2 regions of the Vulcanococcus sp. DEBay_Sum22DG08_74 genome follow, and region 1 is predicted to be linked to the other one. Evidence: predicted binding sites of a transcription regulator. Region 1 holds the regulator's gene; the other holds the start of a gene.
The links. Region 1 encodes NtcA, which controls nitrogen genes in cyanobacteria. Its sites were predicted from a motif close to GTANCNNNNGNTAC; they were not measured.
Positions count from the first base shown of each region.

Region 1 (14,804 bases):
ATGCGGGCCGCCTGAAAGCGCCAGCGACTGATGAAGCCTTCGATCAGTTTCTGATCCCCATTGGGATTCATCAACTGACTCGGTTTCACGGTGCCGAAGTCGTCTTCTTCCTGGGCTCGGCTGATGAACTGGGTTCCCGCGCGCCGCTCCACTTTCAAGCTGCGGACGTAGTAGAGGTCGCTCACGCGCTGATCGACTGTGGCTTCGATCGCCTTGTGCCGTTCCGCCTCGAGTTCCGCGGCTGGGACAGTCGAAAGGGCTGGCAGTGCAGGGGGTTGGCTGGCACTGGTGGCCTGGGAGGGCTTGGCCTCAGCCACGGCGTTCAGCTGATCGGCCAGGGGCTTCATGTCCTCTTCGGCCTCTGGGCTTGGTGCGCCAGGACAGCCGGCCGCCGGAGGCATCAGCGGCGCAATCCGCGGCGGCTGGGATTGGCCGTAGCGGTAGCGAACCCCGACGAGATACGCGTTGCTGCCTTCGCTGACGCCGCCGTAGGTGCCGTAGGCACCAGAGCGGTGGTGCAGGCGACCGACCACGGACCACTGGGGTTTGACCAGGGCCTCGACTTCAAAGCCCAAGTAATTGAGGAAGGTTTGATAGTTCTCGCGGAAGGTCTGCTCGTAGAGGCTGTTGCTTGTGAGCAGGCTCACGCCTTCGAAGAAACCCAGACTCAGCCAGGGCTGCAGCCATGCCCGTAGACCCAGGGCTGCAGTGAACTCCCCAAAGGTTTGGGGGGGGAGCGGAGCAAAGGGTTCGCTGTTGTTGAACTCCCCGCCGGGCTGCCAGCTGGTCTTGTGCAGCAGGGCATTGGAGTCAAATTCCAGGGCCAGGGGACCCGCATCGACCAGGCGTTTGTTGAAGTTCAGGCCCCAGACGTTTTCCGGGCGCCAGCGCCCGTTGAAGGTGAAGGAGTCGCCGAAGTTGGCATCGATCGCTTGTCCGTAACCCCAGGCCGTGACGGCAAGGGGATAGGGATGCCAATCCGGAACGGGCGGGATCAGTGGCGCGCAGGCCATCGACTGAGCCGCAGGAGCAACAGCAATCGGTGGAACGCGCCACTCCGCGAGGTCCGGGCGCTCCGGTAGACCCAGGAGTTGTTCGGGGCTGGTGACTCCGTTGAGGGCTAACCCCGGCAGCAGTGATTCGCCGGATCTTTCGAGCGGCGATTGAGTCAGCGCCAGCTCAGCAGTGCTGGCTTGGTTGCTCCAGTCGGCACTGACCAGAATCTCTCCGCGGGGGCCTTTGCGAATCAGCTCTGGCGTTGCCGTTCCAAACGTCGCTTTCTCGTAAGGGCTGGAGGTTGGCCAGTAGCTCAGCGAGGGCAGAGCGACGGAGGGGTAGGCCTTGAGATCGAAGTCGACCTCACTGGTGTCGAAATCAAGGACGCCGTAGACCGCATCGGCATCGCCGCTGTTCTCGATCAGGCTGTAGCGCAGGCTGTTGGCCTGGAAGTACTGCTCACCGCGCTGGAAGCGAACGCGCCCGCTCAGCAGCAGGGTGCGCGTTGCGGTCTCGTATTCCAGCCGATCCGCCAGAACCCGGCCCCCGGCCAGGTCAATCTGGACATCGCCTCGCGCGACGAAACGGTTAATGCGTTGATCAAAGCCCTGCTCGTTGGCAAGCAGCTTGATCACCACAGGTGGGGACTGATCAGCGCTGGCCTTGGTGAGCACTGAAACAGGGGTGACCGCTGCAGGCTCTGCCGCCCAGGCAGCACCCAGAGGGACCAGGCTGGTGGCCGCAATGGAACATGCAGAAACCCCTTGGATCAGTCTCTTCCGGAGCTGAGTCACCAAGGGGTCGCGTAAGGCCGCGATCTTGCCACGGCCAACTGGTCAAAAAGGGCGAGGTGGTGCCGGTTGCTCAGCCCACCTGAGGATCACTCCTCCAGGTCTTTGCGGCTGGGCGTACGGCTGGGATCGCTGGCCAGAAAGCCGAAAACGAAGATCCCGATAAAGAAGAAAACGACCGAGTAAACCGAGATCTTGAGGGCAAGCATGGGTCTGTCCGGCGGGTGACAGGGAGTGACAAGCGCCAAATGGGCCCTGAACGAGCCGGCGGCAGCCGCATCATCCTATGGGTCGTGAACGCGTTGACCGATGTCAGAGGGGCCAGAGGGCGCTGTTCGCTCCTGGATTGAAACGTTTCAGGCACAAACCCGTTGGGACCTGCTGCCGCTCTGGAGCGTGCAGGCGCCAGACGGAGACAGCGTTTTGGCCCTGGATGACCCCTGGGGTGCATGCCACCGCCCCGACTGGCATCAACGTGGATTGCTGAGCTGGCCGCGCGGCGGGCGATGGATCAGCCTGCGCCTGCAGCTGGTCTGCCCTGAGTCCTGGCAAGTGGCTCAGCGCGGTGATCGGCGTGCCCGTCTGGCCCTCTGTTGGTGGGCCGATGCCGTGGAGCTCTGGGCCGATGGGGCCTTGGTGCACCAGGGCGACCTGTTCGACAGCGCCTGCCGCTGGGCCCTGCCGTCCCCTTGGTGGGAAGGCCAGCCGTTGCAGCTGGAGCTGCGGCTGCGCTCCCCGCTGCATGACGACGGGGCCTTGATCCACAGCCGGCTCGAGCAGGAGCCGACGGATCCCGCTGACCCTGCTGGGGTGCTGGCGGCCGAAGCTCTGTCCCTCGGTGCCTCGCGTCTCTCTGGGGACGCCTTGGCTGCGTTGCAGCCAGAGCTCGAGAAGGGAGCCTTTCCCAACCTGTTGGCGCGGATGGCCCAGGCTCGCCCCCCTGGCGGTTTCCATCTCTTGGGCCACGCCCATTTGGATTTGGCCTGGCTCTGGCCGGTGGCGGACACCTGGCAGGCGGCGATTCGCACCTTCGATTCGGCCCTGACGTTGATGGAGCGTTTCCCAGAGCTCCACTTCGCCCACTCCACCCCGGCGCTCTACGCCTGGATGGAGCAGCACCGTCCGGCGCTCTTTGCCCGCCTGCAAGTGGCCGCGGCAGAGGGTCGTTTTGAGCCGGTCAATGGCCCCTGGGTGGAAACCGATTGCGTCTTGGTTGGGGTCCCCTCGCTGCTGCGGCAGTTCGAGGAGGGTCAGGCCTACAGCCGCAGCCGCTTCCCCCAGTGGACACACGAGCTCTGTTGGTTGCCCGACAGTTTTGGCTTCGCAGCTGGGCTTCCTGCCATCGCCCAGCTGAGCGGAGTGCGTTGGTTCTGCACCCACAAGTTGGCCTGGAACAGCAGCAACCCTTTCCCCCATCGCCTGTTTCGCTGGCGCAGCGCCGACGGCTCGGAGCTGTTGGCCCTGGCGACGGCTCCCATCGGTACGGGCGGCGATCCCCAGGGGATGGAGACCTACCGCCAGCAGTGGCAGGCGGCGACGGGTGTGGATCAGGCCCTATGGCTCCCGGGGGTTGGCGACCACGGCGGTGGCCCAACCGCCGAGATGCTGGAGCAGCTGGCCCTCTGGCAGCAGCAGCCCGTGGCCTGCCCCCAGCAGCACGGAACCCTGCGCAGTTATCTCGAGGGACTGGAGCCCCTGGCGAGCCGATTGCCGGTCTGGCGAGACGAGCTCTACCTCGAACTGCACCGCGGCTGTGCAACCACCCGCCCGGATCAAAAGCGCCATAACCGCACTCTTGAGCGCTTGCTTCGGGAGCTCGATTGGGTCCATGCCCTGCTGCACCTCCGCGGCAGCGAGCAGCCCGGTGCGGACTGGCGGACGCTGCTGTTTCAGCAGTTCCACGACATCCTTCCGGGCACCTCAATCCCTGAGGTGTTTGAGCAGGCGGAACCGCAGTGGCGCCAAGCGCGGCGCCTGGCGGCCCGTCGACGCGACCACGGGCTGCAGGCGCTGCTCCCCGCGCGCGGCGGAGCTGAACCTTGGTGGCTGGTGCAACTCCAGCCCCAGCCTGCGGAGCGGGTCACCCTGCGCCTGCCCGCTGGCGCCTGGTGCATCGAGGGGGCCCCGGAGCAGCTCCCCAGTCAGGCGAGGCCAGCCGGTGGGACATGGGTTCAGCTCCCCTTGGATTCGGCTGTTCAGGCGCTTCCCCTTGAGCGCGCGGATGGGCTGCCGCGGGCCTCGGCAGCAATCACAGACCCGGTTGTGTGCGAGGCGAGCGCTGGGCACTGGCGCTTGGACAACGGCTTGGTGCGCGTCGAGATCGGGGCGGACGGCGTTCAGCAGCTCTGGGGAGCTGATGGTGTGCCCCAACTCTCGGGCCCTTTGCAATGGCGCCGTTGGAGCGATCAGGGCGAGTTTTGGGATGCCTGGGACATTGCGGCGGACTACCGCGAGCAGCCGCTGCCTTTGACTTGGCAGGGAGCACCGGAACTGGTGGAGCAGGGACCGCTCTGTTGCCGCTTTGTCGTCCGCGGCCGCTGCGGCCAAAGCACGCTTCGACTCGACATTCAGCTGCGGGCCGCCTCGCCGTATCTGGAGCTGGCTTTGACGGTCGATTGGCGTCAGCGCCATGAGCTGTTGCGGCTGGAATTGCCCTTGGCGCAGGTTGCTCAGCGCTATGCCGCGGATACCTCTGCGGGGGTTCTCGAGCGGCCGGCCCAGCCCCTGACGGCTAGGGAGCAGGCGCGCTGGGAAGTGACGGCCATCAGTTGGCTGGCCAGTCAGGCGAAGGCTGGAGCGGGTGGTCTGGCGGTGCTGCTGGATGGGCCCCAGGGCGTCTCCGCCACCCCCGATCAGCTGGGGGTCTCCTTGCTTAGAGCACCCACCTGGCCTGACCCCTCGGCCGATAACGGACACCAACGGCTTCGGCTCGCGTTGGTCCCTTGTGCAGCCGGGTGGGCGTCGGCCGGGGTGCCTCGTTTGGCGCAGCGTTTTCGAGAACCGCTTTGGATTCGCCCGGCCCAAAAGGCGGCCCAGCAGGCGGAGGTCTTCGCTCCGATCGACTTGATGGAGGGCATGGGTCCAGCCAATCCCCAGATCCGCGTGCTCAGCTGCAGGCCCGGCTCAACCCCAGGGCAGCTGGCGCTGAGGCTGCAGAACCTCAGCCCTCAGCGACAGAGCTGGACGCTGGACTCGCCACGGCGTTGGCGCCGGGGGAATGCTGAGACCTGGCAGAGCGGAGCTCTTGTGCTCAAGCCCTGGCAGGTCGTCGCGTTAGAGCTGGTTTAGTCGTCGTGGTCGTCAAAGGGGTCGCTGAGCTGCTTCGACGGAGGACCAAAGGCGGTGTAGATCCCGAAGCCGGTGAGGCCCAGCAGCACAGCCAAGACGGCCAGTGCCACGGACATGGCTGGGGAGGTGGTTTCCATCACAACTCTCGACGGGGCCAGCCGCTCAGGCGGCCAGGCCCCTTACAGTAACGAGACCTACTCCTTGCCAGAGAGCACAGCCCGACATGGCTCAACGCACCCGCCTGGGAGATCTGCTTCGCCCCCTGAACTCCGAGTACGGCAAGGTTGTGCCCGGCTGGGGCACGACCCCCGTGATGGGCGTGTTCATGGCCCTGTTCCTGGTGTTCCTGCTGGTGATCCTCCAGCTGTACAACAAGTCCCTGATCCTCGACGGCATCACCGTCAACTGGAACGGCATCGGCTGATCCGATGAACGTGTTTGGGATCGGATTGCCTGAGATGGCGGTGATTGCCGCCGTGGGTCTCTTGGTGTTCGGTCCCAAGCGCTTACCCGAATTGGGTCGCACCCTTGGAAAAACCCTGAAGGGTTTTCAGTCCGCCTCGAAGGAATTCGAGCAGGAGTTCCGAAAGGCGGTCGACACGGTGGAAGCGGAAGTCACCCAGGCTTCTGCTGAGCCCCAGCCTCAACTCAAGGCCGACGACGAGCAAGCGGCCGGTTGAAGGACTCCATGACTCCCCTGAGTCTTGTTGTTGGTTTAGGGAACCCGGGCGAGAAGTACGCCGGAACCCGCCACAACGTCGGATTTATGGCGCTGGAGCAGCTGGCCAAGCGTCAAAACAGCAGCTTTAAGCAGCAGTCCAAGCTCCACGCCCTCGCCGCGGAGGTGGGACAGGGTGCTGAACGCCTGCGTCTGTTGATGCCTCAGACCTACATGAACGACAGCGGTCGTTCGATTCGTGCTGCTCTCGATTGGTTTGGCTTCGAGCCCAACCAGATGCTGATCCTGGTGGACGACATGGATCTCCCCCTCGGTCGCTTGCGCCTGCGGCTCTCGGGCGGTGCTGGCGGGCATAACGGTCTGCGCAGCACCATTGCCCATCTCGGTGGCCAAGAGTTCCCCCGCTTGCGCATCGGGATTGGCGCTCCGGCCTTGAATCCGGTGGAGCGTAAGCAGCGCACTGTCGGCCACGTCCTCGGCCGCTTTGCCGTCGCCGAACAGCCGGTGCTCGAGGAGGTCATCGATGAGGTCTTGGCTGGTCTGGATCTGATTCAGCGCCTGGGGTTTGAGCGGGCTGGTAACAGGCTCAACGGTTTTGTTGCTCCCTCTGCCGCCAAGCTGGTCGAGCAACCCACTGCCTGAGTCCGCGTGAGTCGCCTCCCCACGACAACGGCGCAATTGCGGGTGCTGCGCCAAAGCTTTAGCCAGCGGGTGCTGGAGGGTGAGGTCAGCGCTGGAGGGTTCGAGTGGACGTTCGCCTGGTTCTTTGACCGCGGCGAGCTGCAGGTGGAGCCCTCCCTGGGCCGGGCCTTGATCCAGGACGCGTTGCTGCGCTTCCTGTTGAAAACGGACTACCAGCTGGAGGCGGGTGGGGACTACGCCTTCAGCGTGCGGGCCAAGTTTTAGGCAGCGAGCTGGCGCAAGACGACCAAGCCAGGTTCCCGCTTGAGCTCCGTTCCCCAATGGCGCTCCAGCAAGAGTTGAGCCACGACATCGTCGTAGTCCCGTGGGGGCAACCTCAGGCCCTCGGGAAGCAATCGCCGCCAGCCCCTTGGGGGCTCCAGCTGCCAGTAGCGGGCTCGTGCGGCCAGGGTGGTTCCCGCTTCAGGGATGACCTGGATAGCCAGGCCCAGGTCGTTGAGTTGCCGCTGCCAGTGCTTGCTGCCCGTGCCATCGCCGAGCACAACACCCTCAAGACCCGGACGTTCTCGCCAGATCGCAATCTGCTTGAAGCACTCTTCCGGGGAGAGCACGGCCGCGACGTCGACCTGGCCTGTGCTGTGGTCAGAGCGCACCAAGCCGCATTTGCTGCGGCCGGGATCGAGTCCGATCCAAGTCATTGCGGGCGCTGCCAGCGAATGTCGACGGCAATCGGGTCGGCCAGATCACTGTTGCCTCTGGAGACGGCCTCGAGCTTGGCGGTCTCGCCCAGGGGGCGGTTGACGAGGGCCTCAGCCAGTTGATTGAGGCGTGCTGGGTCAAATTGCAGGCCGTTGGCCAGGGCCCCTTGACGTTGCGCTCGGGTAAAGGCTGCTGCCAGGAGCAGGTTCAGACGGCTACGCACCTGATCCGGGGAGCGCTCATCGGCCTCCAGCACGGTGGTGGCCAGTTGTTCTCCACTACGCACCACCCGTTTGTTGGGTCTGACATCCGGGAATGCCACGACCTGACGCTCCCCTTTGAGCACATTGGCCGCTGAGATCAGACTCACGACCCACTCGCCTCGTTTGCTGAGGGTGGTCTCCAATTTGCTGATGTCGCTGCGCGGCACCAACAGGATTTGACGGTTCGGTGTTTCGCCTGGCAGCACGCGCTGGTAGACGTTCAAATTCGTGCGCTGCAGCAGGGCGTGGATCACGTCTCGGGCCTGGCTTGGCTTCTCGATCCGCACCTTGGCCACCTCCAGGATTTGGCCACTGCTGATCACCACATCACCCTGACGTAGGGCAATCAGGTTGCGTTCGAGACGCTCGAGCTCTTGGCTGCTGCTTTTGATCTTGCTGTTGAGCTTGGCGAGCTCAGTGCGGTTGCGCTGGAGATCGGAATCCTTCGCGGCGATGTCACGGCTGAGGCGGTCGCGCTCGGCCTCCAGTTGTTTGCGTTGCTCCATCAGGGGAGCCAGTTCCTTCTGCAGCCGGCTGGCCTGCTCGGCCACCACCTTGAGTTGGCGTTGGGCCTCGCTGCGCTCGTTCTCTGCGCTGCGCAGGGCGCTCCGACTTTGGGCCAGGTCCTTGCGACTTGAGCTCAGGGCATCGCGGCTGTCCCGCAGGCGCTGTTCGATCTGATCGAGTTCGAAGAGCCCCGTGCGCAAGCGATCACTGACGAGCAGCATCAGCCCGAGGGAGATGGCACTGATCAAGCTGCCGGTCAGCACCGTGATCACCACGGCGGTCTTCTTGGGCCGCAACCGGAACAGGCTCAGCCGCGCCTTGCCGACCTTGGATCCCAAGCGATCCCCCAGGGTGGAGAGCACTCCCCCGAGGATCAGCAACGCCAGGATCAGGATCCAGCCGGACACGACGTTGGGCGACGACGATCAGTATCGGTTGCGGTGGCTTGGAACGCAGCTGGGATCGGCCACCAGTTCAGCCGTTTAGCTGAAGCGTTTGGCGAGGGCCAACGGATCGAAGACGGTGATTTTTTTGCGGTCGATTTGCACTAGGCCGTCGTTGCGGAGGTCGCCCAGGAGACGGGTGATCGTGACGCGGGTCGATCCGATTGCTTCGGCGATGGCCTGGTGGGAGAGGCGCAGGTCGATCGTGATTCCTTCGCTGCTGGGTACACCAAAGTCGCGGCACAGCACCAGCAGGAAACTCACCAGTCGCGAGGACATGTCGCGGTGGGTGAGGGTTTCGATCATGGTCTCGGTTTGCAGGATCCGAGAGGAGAGACCCTGCAGAAGCAGTAGACCAACCGCCGGGTCTTGTTCGATCGCCTTGCGGACGGAGGTGGCGGGAGCCGTCACCAGCTCGACGCGAGTAAAGGCAATCGAGTGATAGAAGCGGTCCGAACGCTGGCCCGTGAGTAGAGACAGCACGCCGAAGAGGCTGTTCTCCCGCAGCAGTGCCACGGTGATTTCCTCGCCGGATTCGTAGACCCTGGAGAGCCGGACCGCACCCCGCTTCAGCAGATAAACCTTTTCGGCGGGGTCGCCGGGGAAAAAGATTGTTTTGCCGCGCTCAACGATCTCGGTGGTGCTACCGCTCAGGCCCCGGATGACATCCAGCAGCGTGGCATTGGGCGGCAGGGGACTCCCCGCGATCGGTGCGATCACTGACGTACCGGTCGTAGGGCTAGGGGAGTAGCGGCTGAATCCTTGCGTTGCCACGACCATTTCAGCGCGACTGAGTTGCCTGGAACCTACGGATCAGTCCAGGGCCGCCCTGTAGCCATTGAAACTAATTTGCTGCCTCTGCCAAGGCCTGCTTCTGGGCCTGCATCAGTTGATCGATGCCGCTTTCCGCTAGGTCAACCAGGCTGGAAAGCTGTTGGCGACTGAAGGGTGCGCCCTCGGCAGTGCCTTGAATTTCGAGCAAATGTTGCTCTTGATTCATCACCACGTTCAGATCGACCTCTGCTCGGCTGTCCTCGCTGTAGTCGAGATCGAGGAGTGCGGCGCCATCCACGAGGCCAACGGAAACCGCCGCCACCTGCCCCACCAGGGGCGATCGTTCCAGCACTCCGCGCTGCTCCAGGCGTTGCAGGCCGAGGGCTAAGGCGGCCCAGGCTCCAGTGATGCTTGCGGTGCGGGTGCCGGCATCGGCTTGAAGGACGTCACAGTCGATTTGCAGGGTCCGCTCCCCCAGAACCTCCAAATCCAGGCAGGCCCTGAGGCTGCGGGCGATGAGGCGTTGGATTTCTTGGGTGCGACCGGAGAGTTTCATTAGCTCCCGTGGCTGCCGACTGGGGGTGCTGGCGGGGAGCAGCCGGTAGTCGGCACTCAGCCAGCCCTTGCCGGAGCCTTTACGCCACTTCGGAACACCCTCCTCTAAGCAAACGCTGCAGATCACCGCCGTCTTGCCCGTGTACACCGTGACGGAGCTCAGGGCGAAGCCCATCGGATCCCAAGCGAAGCGCGTGCTGCGCAGGTCCGTTGCGCTGCGGCCGTCCCGCCTGGGTTGGGTGCTGCTCATCGCGGGCTGGCTCAGTGCCTCGATGGTACGGGTGTTTGCACTACAGGTAGTGCTTGTTGCTTGCCGGACGGCCTAACGCCGCTACATTCAGGATCCCAAGCGGCAGCCATGCACTCGATGACGGCCAGCATTGCAGCCACTCCCCGTGCTGGACACCTGCGTCCGTTGGCTGTGGTCCCGGCGTCGGCCCCCGCTCGCAGCGTGCGCCTGGCGGCCCAGCAGGAGGGGCAGCTTCAGGTGCACACCGCTCCCTTCCGCGGCAGCTTCAGTGGGGTGTTCAGTCAGGCCCTGCGCAGTGCCGGGCTTGGTAGCCGCGTTCTGGTGAGCCAATTCCTCAAAGGTGGGGTCGATCAGGGTCTGGAGCGCAGTGTGTGGCTCTGTGGCCGCCTTCAGTGGCTGAGGCCAGCCGTGGCGGGTTGCCTGGCTGAGCCCGTGCCGGCCTCCCAGGCCGATGTCGAGGCTGTGCGCGAGATCTGGGCGTACACCCGTGAGCAGCTGCTGAGCGGTCAGCTGGATCAGTTGGTGCTCGATGAGTTGGGCCTGGCCGTCGAATTGGGCTACTTGTCCGAGGCGGAGGTCGTTTCAGCCCTGGAGCAGCGGCCGTCCCACCTGGATGTGATCCTGACGGGGCCCTCCATGCCCACCGCTCTGTTGGCCATGGCCGATCAGGTCACCCAGCTGCGCCGAGGTTTCTGATGCTCAAAAACGACCGTTGGATCAACGAGCAGGCCGCCTTGGGCATGCTCGAGCCCTTTCAGCCGCAGCTGGTTCGCCATCTCGATCCGGAGAACAGCGAAAAGCCGGTTCTCAGCTTTGGCTGCTCGTCCTACGGCTACGACCTGCGCCTCTCCCCGCAGGAGTTCCTGATCTTCCGGCACGTCCCCGGAACGATCATGAATCCCAAGCGCTTCAACCCCGCCAACCTGGAGCCGGTGCCCCTGCACGAGGACGAGGACGGCTCGTACTTCATCCTCCCGGCCCACTCCTACGGCTTGGGTGTGGCGCTCGAGAAGATGTGCGTCCCTCCCAACATCACCGTGATTTGCCTGGGCAAGAGCACCTATGCCCGCCTGGGGATCATCGTCAACACCACCCCAGCTGAGGCCAGTTGGGAAGGTCACCTGACCCTGGAGTTCAGCAATTCCTCCGGCGCGGACTGCCGCATCTATGCCAACGAGGGCATTTGCCAGCTGCTCTTCTTCGAGGGCGATCCCTGCGAGACGACCTACAAGGACCGGGCTGGCAAGTACCAGCACCAGCCCGAGCGGGTCACCTTGGCCAAGGTCTGAGCCCTAAGGGGCCAGGCGCGCCTTGTGCAGGCGGGTCTTCTCGTACCAAGCCGCGATCTCTGGGGCCCAGGCCTGGAGGTGGGGCCACATCAGATCGCAGAGCACCCGGATTTCCTCCTGGGCATCGAGCTTGGCGCGCAGGTCCATGAAGTGCAGGAACGCCCGCAGCGAGAAGCTCACCACGAAGTGCTGGCGGTAATCGAAGGGAAGGATGCCCCGGGCATGCTCCTCGGCGAACCCCGCCGCGAGCATGTCGCGATAGCGCTCGGCCGCGGCTTGGCAGAGGGCGAGATCCTTGGCGCGCTCGTCTGCGCTGTAGGTGTACTTCTTGCCTTGCCGATCGCTGTACTGCCCTTCGGGGCGGAGGTAGAAGACCTCTTCGAGTTCCAGCTCGCCGTTGGCGGCCCGGCAGATGCGCTCGCCGGTGTAGCGCATGGATTGGACGTCAAAGCTCACGCCCACCCGGTGGGTGCGGGCCTGCTGCATCACGGAGTGGGGGAACCAGCCCACGTTCAGCACGATCTGGGCGTGCTCCAGCGGACCGTAGTGACCGCGCTCTCCGGCCAGGAGACGTTTGACGCAGATCTCGCCGGCCTTGGTCTCATCGGGCCATTCAGCGCGATCGGCCGCCACAAACCCTTCGCTGTAGTCCTGGTGCATCCCCGCATAGACGCACTGCTGGGGGTTGGGGGTCGCTGCAATCAGCTCAACCCGAAAGCGTTTCATGGGCGGGCGATGGCGTGGGGAGCTGGTGCTGCAGGGTAACGGGCTTTGGGGGACTCAGCTGTGGCTGCGGGGGCCTGCCATGGTGGTCGCCTCCGCTTGCGGCAGGACGCTGGTCTCGGCAACGCCCGCCATGGCCGGTAAGGGGGTGCCTGCCACCAAGGCTTCAGTCAGGGCTTCCAATTCGCTTTGGCTGCGGGCGCCGACGGCGCGGCCCACGCGGGTGCCACTGGCATCGAAGAATTCCAGCTGCGGGATGCCGTTGACGTCGTAGCGATCCACCTCCGGTTGCCAGCGGGGGTTGTCGACGTTCAGCAGCACCACATCGAGTTGATCGTGGTGTTGGCTCTCGACCTTCTCCATCGCTGGGGCCATGGCTTGGCAGGCCTCACACCAGTCCGCGTAGAACTCGACCACGCTGGGCCGGCCATTGCTGAGGGCAACGGCGGGCTCCAGCGACTGGCGGGCCAGCTTCTCCAGGGGCGCCGCCGGTGAGAGCCCGCCGCGCAGAAGGAAGAGCCCTAAGGCCAGAAGGGCGGCCACTGCAGCCAGCAGCATGCGCTCGCGCCGTCCCAGGGCTGCCGTGTTGCTGTCCACAGGTGGTGTGTTGATCCTTGGCGCCAATCTGCCAGGGCTGTTCCCATTCCGCGTCGATACCCTGACGGTGGCTGAGTTGCGCCCTTGAAACGCCGCATCACCCTTCACTTCCCGCGGGAGGCGGTGCATCAGCCGATTACCTATCGCCTTGCGGTCGAATTTGATATCGCCGCCAAGATTCTGCGGGCGCAGATCGCTCCGAACCAGAGCGGAACGATGGTGGTGGAGCTCTCCGGCGACATCGATGATCTCGATGCCGCTGAGCAGTGGTTGGAGGGGCAAGGTCTGGGCTTGAACCGGGCCTCCGGTGAGATCGCGATTGATCCCCAGCGTTGTGTGGACTGCGGCATCTGCAGCAGCGTTTGCCCGAGTGGTGCCCTGAGTTTCACCGCTCCCCACTGGCGACTGGAGTTCAACGCGCAGCGCTGCCTGGTCTGCGAGCAATGCATCCCCTCGTGTCCGTTTGAAGCGATCGCCCTGGTGTTGGATCAAGCTGTGGGCGCTGCCCAGTGATGCGCCTGTCCATGCGCCCTGTGACTGCTGTTCTTCGCTTCCTGGTCCTGCCGCTGCGGGCACCGATGTTGCTGGTGCTCTTTGCTGTCAGTGCCTTTATGGGACTGCACTGGGCTGATGTCTCTCCGCAGTTGCTCACCCAGGCCAGCACGCCGGTGCAGCAGGAGTTCGCGGGCCCTTGGTTCTGGCCGCTGCAGTGCATGCAGGCGCTGCTGGTGGTGGTGCTCTGCACCATGCCCGATCTGCTTCTGCGGGAGCTCTCGCAGTTGATGGCGGCCAGTAAGGCGCTGACCCTGGTAGTGACCTTGCTGGTGGTGATCACCGGGGGCCTTTACCTCCTGCACTTGTCGGTGCTCTCTGAGGTGTTGGTCTTGGCCTCGGCGGTCTTGCTCGCCCGGCTTGATCTCACCCGGCTTCGGATTGCACCGGCGCCCCTGCTTGGAGCCTTTGTGCTCTGCAGTTGGGTCCTGGCGGGAATCCTGGTGGGCCGCTCCCTCTATACCCATCTCGGGTTCGTCTTTGCTTAGGGGCCGGCATCAGCGGCAGAGGGTCTCGGCGCTCTCTGCGAGCCGCCGGTAACTCCAGTAGTTGCCCAGCACTTTTTTGGTGTACAGCCGGGTTTCGGGGTAGGGGATGGCCTCGGTCCAGAGCTCCGGTTCGCGCTGCAGATCAAAGCCCCGAGAGTTGAGCCAACTGGCGACGGCACCGGGGCCAGCGTTGTAGCTGGCGATGGTTTGGAACAGGTTGCCCCCGGTGCTGCTGAGCAGTTGTTTGAGGTAGGCCGCCCCCAGGGCTGCGTTGCGGGCTGGATCGATCAGGGCCTGATGGTCCAGGGGTTCGCCCGCTAGTTCGCTGGCGGTGGCTGGCATCAGTTGCAGCAGGCCACTGGCTCCAGCCCCTGAGCGCACACTTGGGCTGAAGCGGGATTCCTGCTTGGCGACCGCCAGCAAGAGGGCGAGATCGACACCCGTCGCTTCACTGGCGGTGCCCAGTTCTGCGCCAAAACGCCGGGGGTGCAGCTGCCGTTCCCGATCCAGTTGTCCCCGGCAGCCGATCTGGGGCAGGCGAAAGCTGGCCCGCTCGAGTTGTCCGAGTCCGGTCCAGTCATCGCCGATTGCCGTGCGCAGTCGACCTTCGATCAGAAACTCCTCAGGTCGGCTGGGGGACCTGCCCCCTTGCTTGGTGCGCCAGCTTTCCCAGGCCTCCAGTGCCTGCCCCCGCTGCCAAAGGGCATCGATGCGTGTGTCACCACTGGCCAGGGGTTGCCAGGGCTGAAGCGGCTCTGTGCTGCTGAGTTCCTGGTGGGACTGTCCCAGGCGTTCGCTGGCCCGCCAGCTGTAATAGCCCAGGGGTTGGCTCCGTTGGGTTTGCCGCCAGAACTGCTCCGCGCTCGCCTGGTCCCCCTGCTGCTGGGCACTCCAGCCGCGCCAGAACAACTGGCGCGCCGCTAAGGGTGCGGGCAGGTTGGCGCTCTCCAGTTGGTTGAGCCAGCCACTCGCTTGGCGCCAGTCCCGCTGCAGCAAGGCCTTGCGCGCCTCGCTCCACTGGAGTTCCCAGCTGGCTGGGTCATTGGGCCAGCGGCTGAGCACGGTGGCCGGATCGACCTGTCCCGCTTCGGCGAGACGGGCCTGCACCGGGGCGCTGTCCTGGAGGGTTGGTGGCAGTTGTTGGAGACGTTCCACTGCGCCGGCTGCAGGAGATTGCGCCAAGAGGCGTGCTGCCTCTGCACCCTGCGGGCCTTCGCTCTGGGCGAGGCGCAAGAGCCAGTCTTCGGCCTGCGTCTGTTGCGCGCGGT
Region 1 is NZ_JAFMKL010000018.1:10,470-25,273, reverse strand. It holds partial or broken gene QZ184_RS04045 (DUF3769 domain-containing protein) at 1-1,790, opposite strand, end outside; gene QZ184_RS04040 (photosystem II reaction center protein I) at 1,877-1,996, opposite strand; gene QZ184_RS04035 (alpha-mannosidase) at 2,097-5,075, shown strand; gene psbN (photosystem II reaction center protein PsbN) at 5,072-5,212, opposite strand; gene psbH (photosystem II reaction center protein PsbH) at 5,299-5,499, shown strand; gene QZ184_RS04020 (TatA/E family twin arginine-targeting protein translocase) at 5,504-5,755, shown strand; gene pth (aminoacyl-tRNA hydrolase) at 5,764-6,396, shown strand; gene QZ184_RS04010 (DUF3146 family protein) at 6,403-6,660, shown strand; gene QZ184_RS04005 (resolvase) at 6,657-7,094, opposite strand; gene QZ184_RS04000 (DUF3084 domain-containing protein) at 7,091-8,272, opposite strand; gene ntcA (global nitrogen regulator NtcA) at 8,348-9,088, opposite strand; gene rph (ribonuclease PH) at 9,153-9,887, opposite strand; gene QZ184_RS03985 (cob(I)yrinic acid a,c-diamide adenosyltransferase) at 10,005-10,583, shown strand; gene dcd (dCTP deaminase) at 10,583-11,176, shown strand; gene thyX (FAD-dependent thymidylate synthase) at 11,180-11,902, opposite strand; gene QZ184_RS03970 (thioredoxin domain-containing protein) at 11,957-12,496, opposite strand; gene QZ184_RS03965 (NIL domain-containing protein) at 12,581-13,009, shown strand; gene QZ184_RS03960 (hypothetical protein) at 13,009-13,536, shown strand; gene QZ184_RS03955 (transglycosylase SLT domain-containing protein) at 13,546-14,804, opposite strand, start outside.

Region 2 (14,804 bases), on a different contig from region 1:
GGATTGAACTGGCTGGAGAGACCATCACAGCCCTTCCACCGGCTCAGCGGAACGTGGCGATGGTGTTCCAGAGCTACGCCCTCTATCCCCACCTCAGCGTGGCTAAAAACCTCAGCCTGGGACTGGAACTCAGGCGAGTTCCCCGTGCGGAGATCGACGGAGAGGTCCAGCGGGTCTTGGCCCTGCTCCAACTCGATGGCTGCCGGGATCGAAAGCCAGCCGAACTCTCCGGAGGACAGCGCCAGCGGGTTGCCCTCGCTCGGGCGCTCCTACGCAAGCCCGCCCTGTTTCTGCTGGACGAGCCCATGAGCAACCTCGATGCCCAGCTCAGGGAAGAGCTGCGCGGCGAACTGCGCGGGATCTTGCACAGCACTGGAGCGCCGGTGGTGTACGTCACCCATGACCAACACGAAGCGATGGGCCTGGCGGACCGCATCGCGGTTCTGAAGGCGGGGGATCTGCAGCAGGTGGGATCAGCCACAGAGCTCTACCAAGATCCAGAGAACCAATTCGTCGCCAGTTTTCTGGGGAGCCCTTCGATCAACCTCTTGCCGCTTCACCCCGGTGAACTCGTCGGTCTGCGGCCCGAGCATTTAGCGGTGGCTGAGGCCGGGGCCCCACAGGACGAACAGGAGGTCGCCGTGGAGGCGCAACGGCAGCATTTGGAGTGGCTTGGCGATCGCGTCATCAGCCACTGGAGAGTGCGGGACACCAGTGTGAAGGTGCTCTCCGATGCCCAAAGCGTCAGCGCAAAGCTGGCGCAAGCCAACGATCGGCCCCTTCAGCTGCGCTGGAGGCGGGAGCATGAACTCCACTTCGAGCAGGCCACTGGCCGCCGAATCCGCTGATCGGAACTAGTCCTCCCAGACCGTTTCGATCACATTCATGGCCTGCAGATAAGCAGGGATGTCATCAGCGCTGGCGGACTCATCGTCCACAAAGCTGTCGCCACCGCCCGAACGGCGAGCCAAGTCCGCGACAACGGCACTCACCACGACATCCATTGCCGCTGAGTTGTCGAGATTTTGAAGCGCCTCCGCATAGCGCCTGCTGTGGGTGGGACGCACAGACTCTTGGCAGTAGTTGCTGAGTTCACGGCTCTCGGTCATCACCGAGAAGGCCGATTGTTTGGAGTTTTGCCGGCCAAAGATGGCCATGTAGAGCAGGTTGATCAGCGAGGCGTCATGCAACGGAATGCCGTACTGGCGGACGATCTGGGGCCAGTAGCGCAGGGAGCGCAGGCCCTCGAGTCCCCCTTTGGACAACCCCGCGTCTTCGCACCAGGACTCGAATTCTTCGAGATTCGCCGGGCAGCGACCGCACTCACGCATGCGATTCGCGAGCACGGCCCCCGCCTGGAAATTGCGCGTCGGACTGCCGGCGGTGGGCAGCATCATGCTGCCGCGCACATCGGCAACCATCGCCGTCAACTGCGAGAACGTGTGATCGCGGACCTTCTCCATGTCACCATCGCGCACTAGGGCGGCCTCAATCCTCTGGACGCCATAACCCAATTCCGTCAGGGCAATCGGCTGGCGGTGGTAGAGCCGTTGTCGGTCGGTTCGCGCCATCGAGACGGTGGCCGCTTGATCGAGACACTGCTCCAGCAGCAGGGTCAAGAGGGTCGGAAGAACGCCTGGGTTGTCCCTGTGGAAGGTGTAACCAAAGCCCGCAAAAATCGAGGCCATGTTTTTTGCGGCCTTGATGTATTGCCCTTCGATGTTGTGCACCCCAGCAGAAACCTGAAGGTTGGGGGAAAGGCGATCCAGTAGTCGCGCCCCCAGCAGGGCCGTCAGGGCATTGGGATGGCAGAAATTTGCCGTGAAGCTATCCAGGGGATTGCGCAGGGCTCCATGGCGATGGAAGCCGGTGAAGAAGGCCAAGTTGGGTGCTTTTTGGCACAGCACATAGGCCTCATTGGAGATCGGATCGTGGGTGAACGAACCGGCAAGACAGGCCAGGACAACATGCTCCCGCCCCAACTCTTCGCGCAGCCTGAGGGCCTCCTGGAGGTCCTCCTCGATGTGGTTGCTGTTGGCGCTGAGAACGACTAATTCACAGTTCTGGAGCAAATAGCCCAGGTCGTTGGGCTTCAGCTGGCCGGCCTGCCCGTGGGTGCCCATCCGCTCCATGGTGGCGCGGTGCTCCGGGTCCATCCCTGAGAGCTCCTCGCTCTTGAAGGCTCCGAGAATTTGACGGCCGGGACGCGCGGCCAGAAGCAACCGCGAGCCATCGGTTTGCATCGCGCAGTTGTAGGCCAGCGAAGCGGGATACAAGCCAACGCTGTAGAAGCCGACCTTTCCCTCCTCCAGCGCCAGCAGGCGGCGGCGGATCCGTTCAGGGTCCAGGTTGGATTCGAAAAAACCGTTCTGCAAGATCACATCGGGGCCTTCCCCCATCCTTACGGGCCAGGGGGACCCATGGGAGGGTGGAACCCGTTCGACGAGGAACCGATGGCGTGTCTCTCCCTGATCGAACTGAAGCAGCAGATCAGCGCCGACCCGAACGTCCTGATCGTTCAGGATCTCGACGGTGTCTGTATGCCGCTGGTGCGCGATCCGTTAACCCGGGTCCTACCGGTGGCGTACATCCAGGCAGTCGCCAAGCTGGGGAATCGATTTCGCGTCCTCACCAACGGCGAGCACAGCAGCACCCGCGGCGTGAATCGACTCGTTGAAAGCGCCCTGGCGCCAGGACGAGATCCGGCCGCTGAGGGTTTGTATCTCCCAGGCTTGGCGGCGGGCGGAGTGCAATCCCAAACCCGCCATGGCTTGATCAGCCATCCGGGAGTCACGCCAGCGGAACTCCAGTTTCTGAAGGCCGTCCCCACGCTGCTCAGCCGAGGGGTGGGGGAGATCATTCGCCAGATCACTCCGGATGCCAAAGCGGAAGAACAGGAGCGTCTTGCCCAGGCCGCCGTGCTGGATAACGAACTCTCGCCAACACTGAACCTCAATGTGCTTTTTGCTGGCCTGTGCCCGGAGGTCGAAGAACAACGTCAGTTGCAGCGGCTCAGCCTCGGATTGCTCCAGAACATCGAGAAGCAAGCGCAGGAGCAGGGGCTGGCCGATTCGTTTTTCGTGCACCTGGCACCCAACCTGGGCCAGCACAAGGGACAAGAACAACTGAAGTGGGCCAGCCCTGAGCACCGCGGGACCAGCGACTTCCAATTCATGCTCCGCGGCGCTGTCAAGGAAGCGGGCCTCTTGGTGCTCCTCAACCAGCACATCGAACGGACCACGGGCAAAGCTCCCCTCGGCGCGGACTTCAACGTGCGCTCCGCCCCCAGAACAGCGGAGGGGCTGCTGGCGTTGGCAGAGGACTGCATCGCCCCAGAAACCATGCCCACGTTGATCGGCATTGCCGACACGATCACGTCTGAATGGGTCGTGGAGGGCGACCAAGCCGGTTGGCGCCGTGGGGGCAGCGACCGTGGCTTTTTGACGTTGTTGCAGCAGATCGGACAGACCTTTGAAACCCCTAATCGAGTGGTCTTGATCGACAGCAGTGGAGGGGAACTGGATCGCCCCAGCCTCCAAGATCCAGAGCTCAAAGGTCTGAGTGATCCGGAGGATCCCTTGCGGCTGGATGTGCTTGTTCCGGGGGGGCCAGAGGCCTATGTGGAGTGGTTTGTTGATTTGGCAGACAACGTCTTTTAAAACGTTGGGCTGACAGCGGCAGCAGAACGGCCTATCCAAGGAGGTAGTCGCCGTTTGTTCCGATGCCAGAGGGGGCCAGCAGGACACAAACCTGGCCTCCAGCTCCGGGACAACATCCCTGGTGGGATGGAGCGGTGATCTACCAGCTGATCCCCCGTTGCTACAGCGATTCCGATGGGGATGGCATCGGTGATTTCGGGGGCCTAACCAAGCGTCTGGGCTATCTGCGTTGGCTCGGGGTGGATGCGATCTGGATGACCCCGATCTATCCCTCGCCGCTCAGGGACGGTGGCTACGACATCACAGACTTCACCGACATCCACCCGGAGCTCGGGGATCTCGATGCCTTTCACCGCCTGATCGAAGCGGCCCATGCCCATGGGATCCGGGTGGTGATCGACCTGGTGTTGAACCACACCAGTCAGTTGCATCCCTGGTTTCAACGGGCCCGCTTTGCGGAGCGGGGCAGTCCAGACCGTGACTTTTATGTCTGGAGGGATGACCCGGACGGCTATAGCGATGCCCCAGTCCTCTTTCGACACTTCGAGGACTCCAATTGGTCCTGGGATCCGATAGCGCAGCAGTACTACCTGCATCGCTTTCTGCATCACCAACCTGATCTCAACTACGACAACCCAGCCGTCCAGGAGGCGGTACTCCAGGTCGTTGATTTCTGGTTGGCACGCGGCATTGATGGATTTCGCCTCGACGCCATTCCGTTTTTGTTTGAGCGCGAGGGGACCCGGTGTGAAGGACTACCGGAAACCCATGCCTTCTTGAAGACCCTGCGTCAGCGCGTCGATGCCTTTTGCGAGGCCAACCCCGGTCGAGACGTTCTGCTCCTGGCAGAAGCGATTCAGCCGGTCAAAGAAGCCATGCCCTACCTGGAGGATGGAGAGCTGCACGCGGCCTTCAACTTTGCCTTGACGGCCCATCTCTTCGCCTCGGTCGCCCATGGGGAGACCAAGGCCCTGAATCGCTTCCTTCAGGAGATCAGCAGCCTGGACTGCGGCCGCAGTTGGGCTCTACCGCTGCGAAATCACGATGAGCTCTGGCTGGGCGATGGCCACCTGGTGCCTGACGAGGTCATTCACTGGGTGCGTCATGGTCTGCCTGCTGCCCATGGCCATTGGCTGAACTGGGGAATCAATCGACGACTGGCACCGCTCTTAAACGGAGATCCCAGACCCAACATGGCCCTTCATGCCCTGCTTTACAGCTTGCCGGGCATGCCCTGCGTCTATTACGGAGATGAACTCGGGATGGGGGATTGGCCGGGACTGAGGGACCGTGACCCCAACCGAACGCCCATGGCCTGGAGCCCGGATCGCAATGGCGGTTTTTCCAGTGCTCCAGATCCCCTGCTGGTGCTGCCGCCCATCACCGCACCTGGATACGACTACCGCGTGATCAATGTTGAAGTTCAAAAGTCTCTAAAGGGGTCGCTTTTGAACTGGCATCGGCACATGCTGGTCAGCCGAAAACTGCTGCCTGCTCTGAAGCACGGCGACTTTGAACCCCTGCCGAGCCATCACCCGAGCGTCGTCAGCTTCATTCGCCGCTGCGAAGCCATGACCGTGCTCGTTGCGGTCAATCTCAGTGGTACAGGCGCATCCACCGAAATCGATCTGAGCCGATGGGAAGGAGAGCGGATTCGGGAGCTGCTCTGGGGCTGTGAATTCCCAGAGGCCAGCTCCGAATGGTTTATCTACCTCCAGGCCTATGGCTTTGGCTGGTGGCTGATCGGCGACATGGAACTGGCGAGCAACAGCGACTCGGCCGCTGGAGTCAGCCGCTCCGCTTCCGCCTGATCCAAAAAGCCAATGCGACTGCGCCGCTGCAACAGATCATCTGCCGAGCGGGCCCACTCCAAGCGGATGTTGTAGCGCCACTCCGCCAGGCAAACGGGAACCACGCTGCTGAGCGGTTTCCGCTCAGACGGCTCCATGGCCTCGTTCAGGACCGCCTCTGCTCGAAGGCCATAACTGGAGATGAGGTGGTCAATTTGCCGGGCCTGGAGTTCGCCGTCCGGCAGTAGACCCTTTAAGTGCTGAGCGAGCTGGGCGAGCTCAGCGTCGGTTTGCTCGGGGGACTGAGCGGCTCCAAGCAGGGGCAGGGGCTCAGGGGCCGGGAGGGTTCGATTCAACTGTTGGGCGATGGCCTTGAGGGCATCGACCGCCAACACCCGGCAGGTGGTCCACTTGCCCCCAAGCAAGCTGATCAGCCCACAATCGAGCTGTTCGACTTCGTGCTCGCGAACCACCTTGCTGCTGCCGCGCTCAGAGTCCGGCTGAATCAGAGGGCGACCGCCGGCCCAGCGGCTGGACACCGAGAAGCTGGGTTGCCCTGGGAACCACTGGCGTAGGTGATCCAACAGGAACGCCTCCTCCGCATCGGAGACGGAGGTGGCTTCATCGACTGGACAAGGTGAATCGGTGGTCCCAACCAGTGTTCTGCCTTGGAAGGGGAGCACGAACATCACGCGGCCATCGCTGGTTTTAGGGATCAGCAGGCCGACGCCCTCTGAACACAACGGCTCGCTGAGCACAAGGTGCACCCCCCGGCTGACCAGAAGGCGTGGACTGCACTGCGGGTCGGCCAGCAGCCTCAAGCTGTCGGCCTGGATGCCTGTGGCATTGACCACACAGCGGGCTGACCAGTGGTTCAGCGCACCATCGGCCTGACGCGCTGTGACACCCGTGAGCTGGCCCTGCTCCTGCTCGAAACCAACGACCGTGCAATCCCGCTGAACCACGGCTCCGGCCGCCTCAGCCGTGAGCAAGAGCAACAGATTCAGGCGCGCATCATCAAATTGACCATCGCTGTAGAGAACGGCGCCATGGCGATTGGGGTCCAGGCCTGGCAGGGAGCGTTGCAGTTGCTGGCGGTTGATGCCACGACTGGGTTCGAGGCCGGCCGCTCCCGCGAGGAGGTCATACATCCCCAGCCCCATCCGGTAATAGGCCTGCTCAATGGGCCCCTGGGTCGGTAGGGCAATACGCAGAGGTTGGGCCAAAAAAGGAGCCTGATCAATCCAGTACTGGCGCTCCGCCAGGGCCTCCCGCACCAATTTCAGTTGGGCGGCATCGAGCTGCTTGAAGGCCAGCTCCAGGTAGCGAACGCCGCCATGGAGCAACTTCGTGCTGCGGGAACTGGTGCCCTGGCCTGGATCACCCGCCTCCAGTAACGCCACCCGCAATCCGCGGCGAACGGCCTCGTAGGCCAGGGAGGCTCCACTGCTCCCCCCACCAATGATCAACAGATCAAACGGTTGCATCGCCATGCCACTCCAAACAACGTTCAACCGCCTGGTCCCAGCGGCGTAACCAGCGCTCCCGTTGCGCCTCCGTTTGCTGAGGGCTCACCTGGGTCGAGGAAGCCCTCACCGAGCTGGCAATGGCCTCGAGATCGTCGACCACTCCAACGGCCTCACCGGCCATCAGGGCAACGCCCAAGGCGGTGGACTCCAAATTGGCCGGACGCACCACCTCAACGCCGGCGCTGTCGGCCTGGGCCTGAAGCAAGACAGCGGAGGCCGCCGCCCCGCCATCAACGGCGATGGTGCGCAGGGGAGCGCCAAGGGCCTCGGCCGCACCGCGCAGCAGTCCGGTGACGGCTAAGGCAATCCCCTCGAGGGCAGCCCGGGCAATCTGCGGTGCACCGGTGTCACGGGTCATGCCGATCAACAACCCTCTGGCATTGGGGTCCCAGTGGGGAGAGCCCCAACCGGTGAAGGCCGGCACGAGCATCAGCTCGCCCGCACTGGCCACCTTGGAGGCCAACCCGTCGACCTCGGCGGACTCACGAATGATCCCGAGGCCATCGCGCAGCCACTGGATGACCGTTCCTGCATTGAACAAGCTGCCTTCAATGCAGTAGGTCGTGCTGCCGTCGGCGTTGCTCCAACCCACGGTGCTCAGCAGGCCACCAGCGGCGCGCTGAGGTTGCTGCCCGCAATTCACGACCAGAAAGGCACCGGTTCCGTAGGTGCACTTGGCCTGGCCGGGTTGCCTGCAGAACTGGCCATAGCTGGCGGCCTGTTGATCACCGAGCATCGCCGTGATCGGCACACCGGCAAAGGGAAGGCCCTCAGCGATCACCCCAAACGAGCTGCGGGTGGGTCGTAAGTCGGGCAACGCCTTCAGGCTCAGACCAACGCGTTCAACCGCCTCCGGCAGCCAACAGAGCTGCTCCAGGTCCAGCAGCAGCGTGCGACTGGCATTGCTGATGTCTGTGGCGTGCTGCGCTCCGCGGGTCAGCTGCCAGAGCAACCAGCTATCGACAGTGCCAAAACAGAGGTCATCGCCAGCCAGGGCCTGCCGGGCCTCGGGATAGGCCTGCAGCATCCAAGCGATCTTGCTGGCGCTGAAATAAGGGTCCAGCACAAGTCCCGTCTGGCGCTGCCACTGATCCGCCGCCGCCTGGCGCTTCCAATCTCCGCAGATCGATGCGGTCCGACGGTCCTGCCAGACCAGGGACGGGCCGAAGGGTTCGCCGGTGCTGCGTCGCCAGAGGGTGGTGGTTTCGCGCTGATTGGTGATGCCGCAGGCCCTGACTGCTGCCCGTTGCCCTGGACTGAGGCGCTGCTCCAGTAGGGCCATCGCCTCCAGCTGGCTCTGCCAGATCGCGGAGGCGTCCTGCTCGACCCAACCATCATCCGGGTAGTGGATGGCAAGCGGCACCTGGGCCGAGGCCACCGACTCGCCGTTGGAGGACACCAGAACGGCGCGAGAACTGCTGGTGCCCTGGTCGAGAGCTAACAGATAGGACTCAGACACAGGCAAAAGGGTTTCCCCACTCTTACGGGCTTCCAGCGGATCTGTCAGGGGCTTGACGCAGCACGAGACAGTGGAAACAGCTCAAACCTCGCCTCTACCGATGACCTCGCTCTGGAGTACTGCGCCTGCAGTGGCGGCCCTACTCGGCGGTGGGTTGCTGTCCCTTCTGGCAGCAAGGATCTTTGGGATCTTCTTCGGTCGTCTGACACGGCGAACGCGAAGCGAAACCGATGACTTCATCGTTCAGGTCATCACGGACACGATCCCAATCCTTGGCTGGGTCATCAGCGCCAGTTGGGCTTGGTGGCTGCTGCCGACCTCTCCCGAGGCGGATCGGGTGGTCTTCACCATCTCGAAACTCATCCTGGTGGTGTTCCTGGTGCGGCTGGTCAACCGCATCAGCCTGCGGTTGCTGCAACGCTCCGCGGCCCACAGCGGAGATCCAGCGGTCGGCAACATGCTCCGCGCCCTCGCGCCGATGTTGCGGGCGTTGGTCTGGTGCGTCGGCGCTGTCCTCTATCTGCAGAACATCGGTGTCCAGATGGCTGCGATCTGGGCTCTGCTGAGCGCCGGTGGCATCGGGGCAGGCTTGGCCTTAAAGCAGCCGGTCTCTGAATTCTTCGAATACATCACCATCCTTCTCGACAAGCCCTTCCAACCCGGTCAATTCATCCAAGTCGGAGAGGTCTGGGGAACGGTGGAGCGGGTGGGGGTGCGTTCGACCCGTCTGCGCAGCATCAACGGCGAAGCGATCGTCATGAGCAACAGCGCCCTGACCAGCTCAGTGGTGGCGAACTATGGGGAGATGCAAGAGCGGCGGCTGATCTATCGGCTGGGGGTGACCTACGACACCAGCCACGCCGTACTGGAACGGATCCCTGGCCTGTTGAAAGCGATCGTTGAGCAGGGGGGCGATGCCCGCTTTGACCGGGCCCATTTCGTGGCCTTCAACAGCAGCAGCCTTGATTTTGAGTTGGTCTATTTCGTTCCTTCGAACGACTACGTCCAGGCGATGGAAGCCCAGCAACGGATCAACCTGGCGATCGTCCAACGCTTCGCCCAGGAGGGCATTGAGTTCGCCTTCCCGACGCAAACCTTGCACCTGCACAACTGCACTGAGGCCTTGGGTTCTGGGGTGTGACCCGACTTGCTATGGTGGGCGCTTGGGCAATTTGCCCGAAGTTGTGTTTTTAGAAGATCGGTCATGTCCCGGGTCTGCCAACTCACCGGCAAGCGCGCCAACAACGGCATGGCCGTCTCCCACTCGCACATCCGCACGAAGAAGCTCCAGCAGGTGAACCTGCAAGAGCGCCGTCTGTGGTGGGCTGAAGGCAACCGTTACGTGAAACTGCGGGTCTCCACCCGTGCCCTGAAGACCATTCAAAAGAAGGGCCTGGGCGCCTACGCCAAGCAGCTGGGCATCAACCTGGCCAAGATCTGAGCTTCAATCCTGGGAGTTCTCCCAGGATCAAGTTGAACCGCCGCAACCTGCTTGTTTCGTTTGGTGCTGCGGCCTTAGGCCTGCTGGGACTCCCCCGGCAGGCCTTTTCGATGGGAGGGACCCTGCCCGATCTCGATCAACCGGCCCCTGGCTTTGGGCTCTCCGGCGTGGTTCCAGGCGAGGGGGGGGCCGTCGAAGCCGTACGCAGCCTGAGCGATTTCAAAGGGAGCTGGGTGGTGCTCTACTTCTATCCCCGAGATTTCACGGAGGGGTGCACCTTGGAAGCCAAGGGCTTTCAACGGGATCTGCAGCTGTTCCATGCCCGCAATGCGGAAGTGGTCGGAATCAGTGCAGACGACACGGACTCCCACAAAGAGTTCTGCGGAAGCGAGGCGTTGACCTACCCGCTGCTCTCTGATCCCGGAGGAGAAACCAGCAAGCGCTACGGCAGCTGGATCCCGCCCTTCTCCCAACGTCACACCTTTTTGATTGACCCAGAAGGGGTTCTTAAAGAGCGCTGGTTAGGGGTACGGCCCCTAGGCCACAGCCAGGAGATCCTGAAGCGGCTGGATGAGCTACAGGCCTGAGGCTGCGCGCTGCTCCAGCAGCCTCAGGTGGGCTTGACCTGCAGGGAGGCTGTCGCAGAACAGGCAGTTGTCCTCAAATCGCACTTGATAAAGCTCGCCTTCGCTGGAGCGCAGCTGATAGATCACTCCCCCTTGGGGATCGACCAGCACAGGGACCTGGGCCATGGGTCTTCAGGAGCAACGAGCAGAGGCTGGCTCGGCGATTGAACCCTTGCCATAGGTGCATCAACTCATCATCCGTAGCGACCACTACAGGTGATGCGGGTGGCCACGAACCGGGGTGGACTTTGGTAGCGAAAGGAACCTGAAGGGGTCTGACTGCTCTGCATGCTTGCCCCAATTCCACTCGAGCAATGTTTACCGAGTACAGGCCAAAGAAGGGATATGACGAATACTTCAGTGCCGCCGAAGGCCCTCGCTCCGGCCTCAAGCCCCTGGTGAACTCCCTGGGTGCACTCGGGATCGAGAAACTCAACCGCAATCACGCCGCCGCTGGAGTCCTACTGAAGCGACTCGGGGCCACCTTCAGGCTGAATGATTCGGGCGGACGCGTGGGGGAACGGATCCTGCCATTCGACCCGCTGCCACGCTTGATTCGCTCGAAGGAGTGGGAGCGTCTAGAGCGAGGACTGTCCCAGCGCCTAGAGGCGATTGATCAATTTCTGGGTGACATCTACGGCGAGCAACGCATCATCCGAGATGGGGTTATTCCGCGGGAGCACGTGGAAAGTTCCCTGGGGTGGAGGCGCGAGCTTCAAGGGTTCAAGCCCCCCTTGGGCAAATGGTGTCAAATCTCCGGGCTTGATCTGATCCGTGATGGAGAAGGAACCTGGCGCGTCCTGGAGGACAACCTGAGATGTCCTTCTGGTGTCGCCTATTTCCTGGAGAACAGGAGGGTGATGAAACGGATGTTCCCGAGCCTGTTTAGTGGCCGGATCGTCCAGCCGATTGATCGCTACCCCTCCCAGCTGCTGCAGACCCTGAGGGAGCTGGCGCCCTGGACCGACTCCCCCCGGGTCGTCCTCCTGACCCCCGGGGTGTTCAACAGCGCCTATTTCGAACACAGCTATCTGGCTCAACAGATGGGCATTCCCCTCGTCGAGGGCCGGGACTTGGCCTGTGAAGACGGACGGGTTTGGATGCGCACGACCCGTGGATTGGAGACCGTCGATGTGATCTACCGGCGCATTGATGATGACTTCCTCGATCCCGCCGTCTTCCGCAGCGATTCAATGCTGGGGGTCCGCGGACTGATGGAGGTCTATGCCCAGGGACGGGTGGCGATTGCCAACGCTCCTGGAACTGGAATTGCCGACGACAAGCTGATCTACGCCTATGTGCCGGAGATGGTGCGCTACTACCTCGGGGAGGAAGCCATCATCCAAAACGTCCCCACCTACCTCTGCTCTAAAGCTGAAGATCGGGCCTATGTCCTAAGCCATCTACGGGAGCTGGTGGTGAAAGCCGTCTCGGAAGCTGGAGGCTATGGGATGTTGATCGGACCCCATGCCAGTGACGAGGAGATCCAAGACTTCGCCACGAAGATCGAGGCCAATCCGCGCAACTTCATTGCCCAACCCACCCTGGAGCTCTCCACCGTCCCCTCCCTCAGTGACGGCGAGCTCTACCCCTGCCATGTGGATCTGCGGCCCTACATCCTGCGGGGCAAAACCACCTGGGTCACACCAGGCGGGTTAACCCGCGTGGCCCTCAAGCGGGGATCACTGGTGGTGAATTCCTCCCAGGGCGGCGGCTGCAAGGACACCTGGATCGTGGAGGACGCCCCATGCTGAGCCGCGTCGCGGATTCCCTCTATTGGATCAACCGCTATGTGGAGCGGGCCGAGAACATCTCGCGCTTTGTCGAGGTCAGTGCTGCCATGGCGCTGGACTGCCCCCCTGGTAGCGCAGAGCCCTGGCAACCACTGATCGATGCCAGTGGTCATCGCTCTCTGTTTGATGCGCTCTACCCCGGTGGAGGTGAACAGCAGGTTCTTGAATTTCTCATCCGCGCTGAGGCCAACCCCAACAGCATCGTCAACTGCATCGCGCTGGCCAGGGAAAACGCCAGGCAGATCCGGGATGTCATCACCAGTGAGATGTGGGAGCAGCTCAATGGTCTCTACTGGACCCTGGTCGAGAACGACGGGTTTTGGGAGGAGCCAACCCCAGAGCAGCTCAGGGAGATCCGGCGTGGCTGCCAATTGTTTTACGGAATTACCGATGCCACCCTCAGTCGGGATCTTTCCTGGCAGTTCAGCCGACTCGGTCGGCTGATTGAGAGGGCGGATAAGACCACTCGCATCCTTGATGTGAAGTACTTCCTTTTGCTCCCGAGCCCTGATGACGTCGGCGGGGTACTCGACGAGTTGCAGTGGATGTCTCTACTGCGCAGTGCTGGCGCTTATCAGATGTTCAGGCAATCCAACGTTGGGGTGATTTCACCGGAAGCGGTGGCGTCCTTCCTGCTGCTCAATCCCCTCTTCCCGAGGTCGGTGCGCTACTGCCTCGAGCGGATCCATGAGACGCTTCAGGTGATCGGGCGCGATGCCGCCGCCGGGACGCCCGACGACCTCGAGTGCATGGTGGGTCTGACGCAGGCCCGCTGGAGTTTCAGCAAAATTGAAACGCTGATCGCCGGTGGTCTCCATGAGGCGATTGATGGCCTTCAGCAGGACCTCAACCAGCTGCACAATCTGATTCACGCTCGCTACTTCGTGCTTCCGGGCGGACTGAGCCCCGAAGACACAACAGTGATCCCCGTGAGCTCCACCTCCCTGTCCACCACCGCTTCCGGTCAAGACCTGGCATGCGCGCCCGCTTAATTCATCGCTTCGACTACCGCTACAGCCAGCCCGTGCTGCTGGGACCCCATCGTTTTTGCCTGCGGCCCAGGCCCCATGGGTTTCAGCGTCTGATCGATTTCAAACTGAGCATCGAGCCTGAGCCGAGCCAGCTCTATGAGCTGATGGCAGCAGGTGGCGACACCATCACCCGGGCACGGTTTCTCCAGGAAACCGATTGTTTTCAGGTGGTGGCCACGAGCGAGGTTGAGACGTTCATACCACCCCTGATCGAAGCCTGCCTGGACGAAACGATGTTGAACCTGCCGCTCGCCATCGGCAGGCTGAACCCCGATCTCATGAGCAACCTCCAAGGCTGGTTGCCCAACGGTCAACATGATGCCGCCGCTGTCGATCTGGCCCAAGAAGCCCTCACAGGGAGTGATGGCAGCTGCCTGAGCTTTTTGCAGCAGCTGATCGAGATCATTCAGGACCGCGTCAAATACACCGAGCGCCATCAAGGCCCCGCTTGGCCTGCGGGCCGGACACTGAAGGAGCGGATCGGCTCCTGCCGTGATCTCGCCATGCTGATGATCGAGTGCTGCCGCAGCGTTGGACTTCCAGCCCGGTTTGTCAGTGGCTATCACCTTGTGGAGCCCAAACCTGAGCGCTACGACCTGCACGCCTGGACCGAGGTCTACCTCCAGGGAGCAGGCTGGCGAGGGTTCGATGCCAGTGGCAAGGGGGCGGTGGATGATCGCTACATCCCCGTGGTGACCTCTTCGAAATCAGATCTCACGGCGGCGGTCAGCGGCACGTTTTCAGGGCCGACGGGGGTGCAAAGCACGCTGAATTGGGAGATCCAGGCCGAAATCCTCTGCTCGGCCCAGTCCCGTTGAACGCTTACCAGCTGACGCCATGCAACTTGGGCAACGGCGCTGAGCGAAAGGTGGTCGCAAACAGACGAGGAATGAGTCGACTGTTGTAGACGCGAAACTCGCGGGCAACGCTGGCTCCTGGATCACGGATTGCCTGATTCAGCACGACCGATCCCTCCTCATCCGAGATCGAACGGTGGAAGGTTCCGGGCGGAATCCGGAGAATGTCACCACCGGTTTCAAGACGAACAATGTGATACGGATAATTCCAGCCGAAGTTCACCAGATAGAACAGGCGACCCCCGGTTAGAGCGAGCAGATTGTCCTCTTGATGGGGGTGGAGATAGAACTGCCAGGCGCCCGTATTGGGCTCATCCGGTGGACTAACGGCCGGCCCGCTATGGATGACCAGATCCCGCGCGTTGGAGTTGTCGACGGTGATATCGAAGAAACGAACCGCAGGGGTATCGCGGAACTTCTCGTAGGGGATCAGCTCAAACATCTGAGCTTGGGTGGCTGTTCCTGACGACATGCTGCGTCCGTGGGATAGCCCAATGAACCGCACTCCCTGGTCTCCAGGGCGTGTACAGCACTACGCAATTCAGGATTAGCGCCTATGCGTCAGCCCTCGAGCTGGCGCCCACGCCAGGTCCAACCACGTCCGGTGGTCGTCTTCCAA
Region 2 is NZ_JAFMKL010000004.1:6,131-20,934, forward strand. It holds gene QZ184_RS01180 (ABC transporter ATP-binding protein) at 1-848, shown strand, start outside; gene QZ184_RS01185 (hypothetical protein) at 855-2,399, opposite strand; gene stpA (glucosylglycerol 3-phosphatase) at 2,454-3,659, shown strand; gene QZ184_RS01195 (alpha-amylase family glycosyl hydrolase) at 3,722-5,470, shown strand; gene QZ184_RS01200 (FAD-dependent oxidoreductase) at 5,380-6,963, opposite strand; gene glpK (glycerol kinase GlpK) at 6,923-8,437, opposite strand; gene QZ184_RS01210 (mechanosensitive ion channel family protein) at 8,538-9,578, shown strand; gene rpmB (50S ribosomal protein L28) at 9,642-9,878, shown strand; gene QZ184_RS01220 (peroxiredoxin) at 9,905-10,465, shown strand; gene QZ184_RS01225 (hypothetical protein) at 10,454-10,630, opposite strand; gene QZ184_RS01230 (circularly permuted type 2 ATP-grasp protein) at 10,819-12,258, shown strand; gene QZ184_RS01235 (alpha-E domain-containing protein) at 12,252-13,289, shown strand; gene QZ184_RS01240 (transglutaminase family protein) at 13,274-14,146, shown strand; gene QZ184_RS01245 (redox protein) at 14,151-14,627, opposite strand; gene QZ184_RS01250 (glycosyltransferase family 2 protein) at 14,747-14,804, opposite strand, start outside.
Region 2: the regulator NtcA is predicted to act here: its motif matches at 10,705-10,718, upstream of QZ184_RS01230 (circularly permuted type 2 ATP-grasp protein).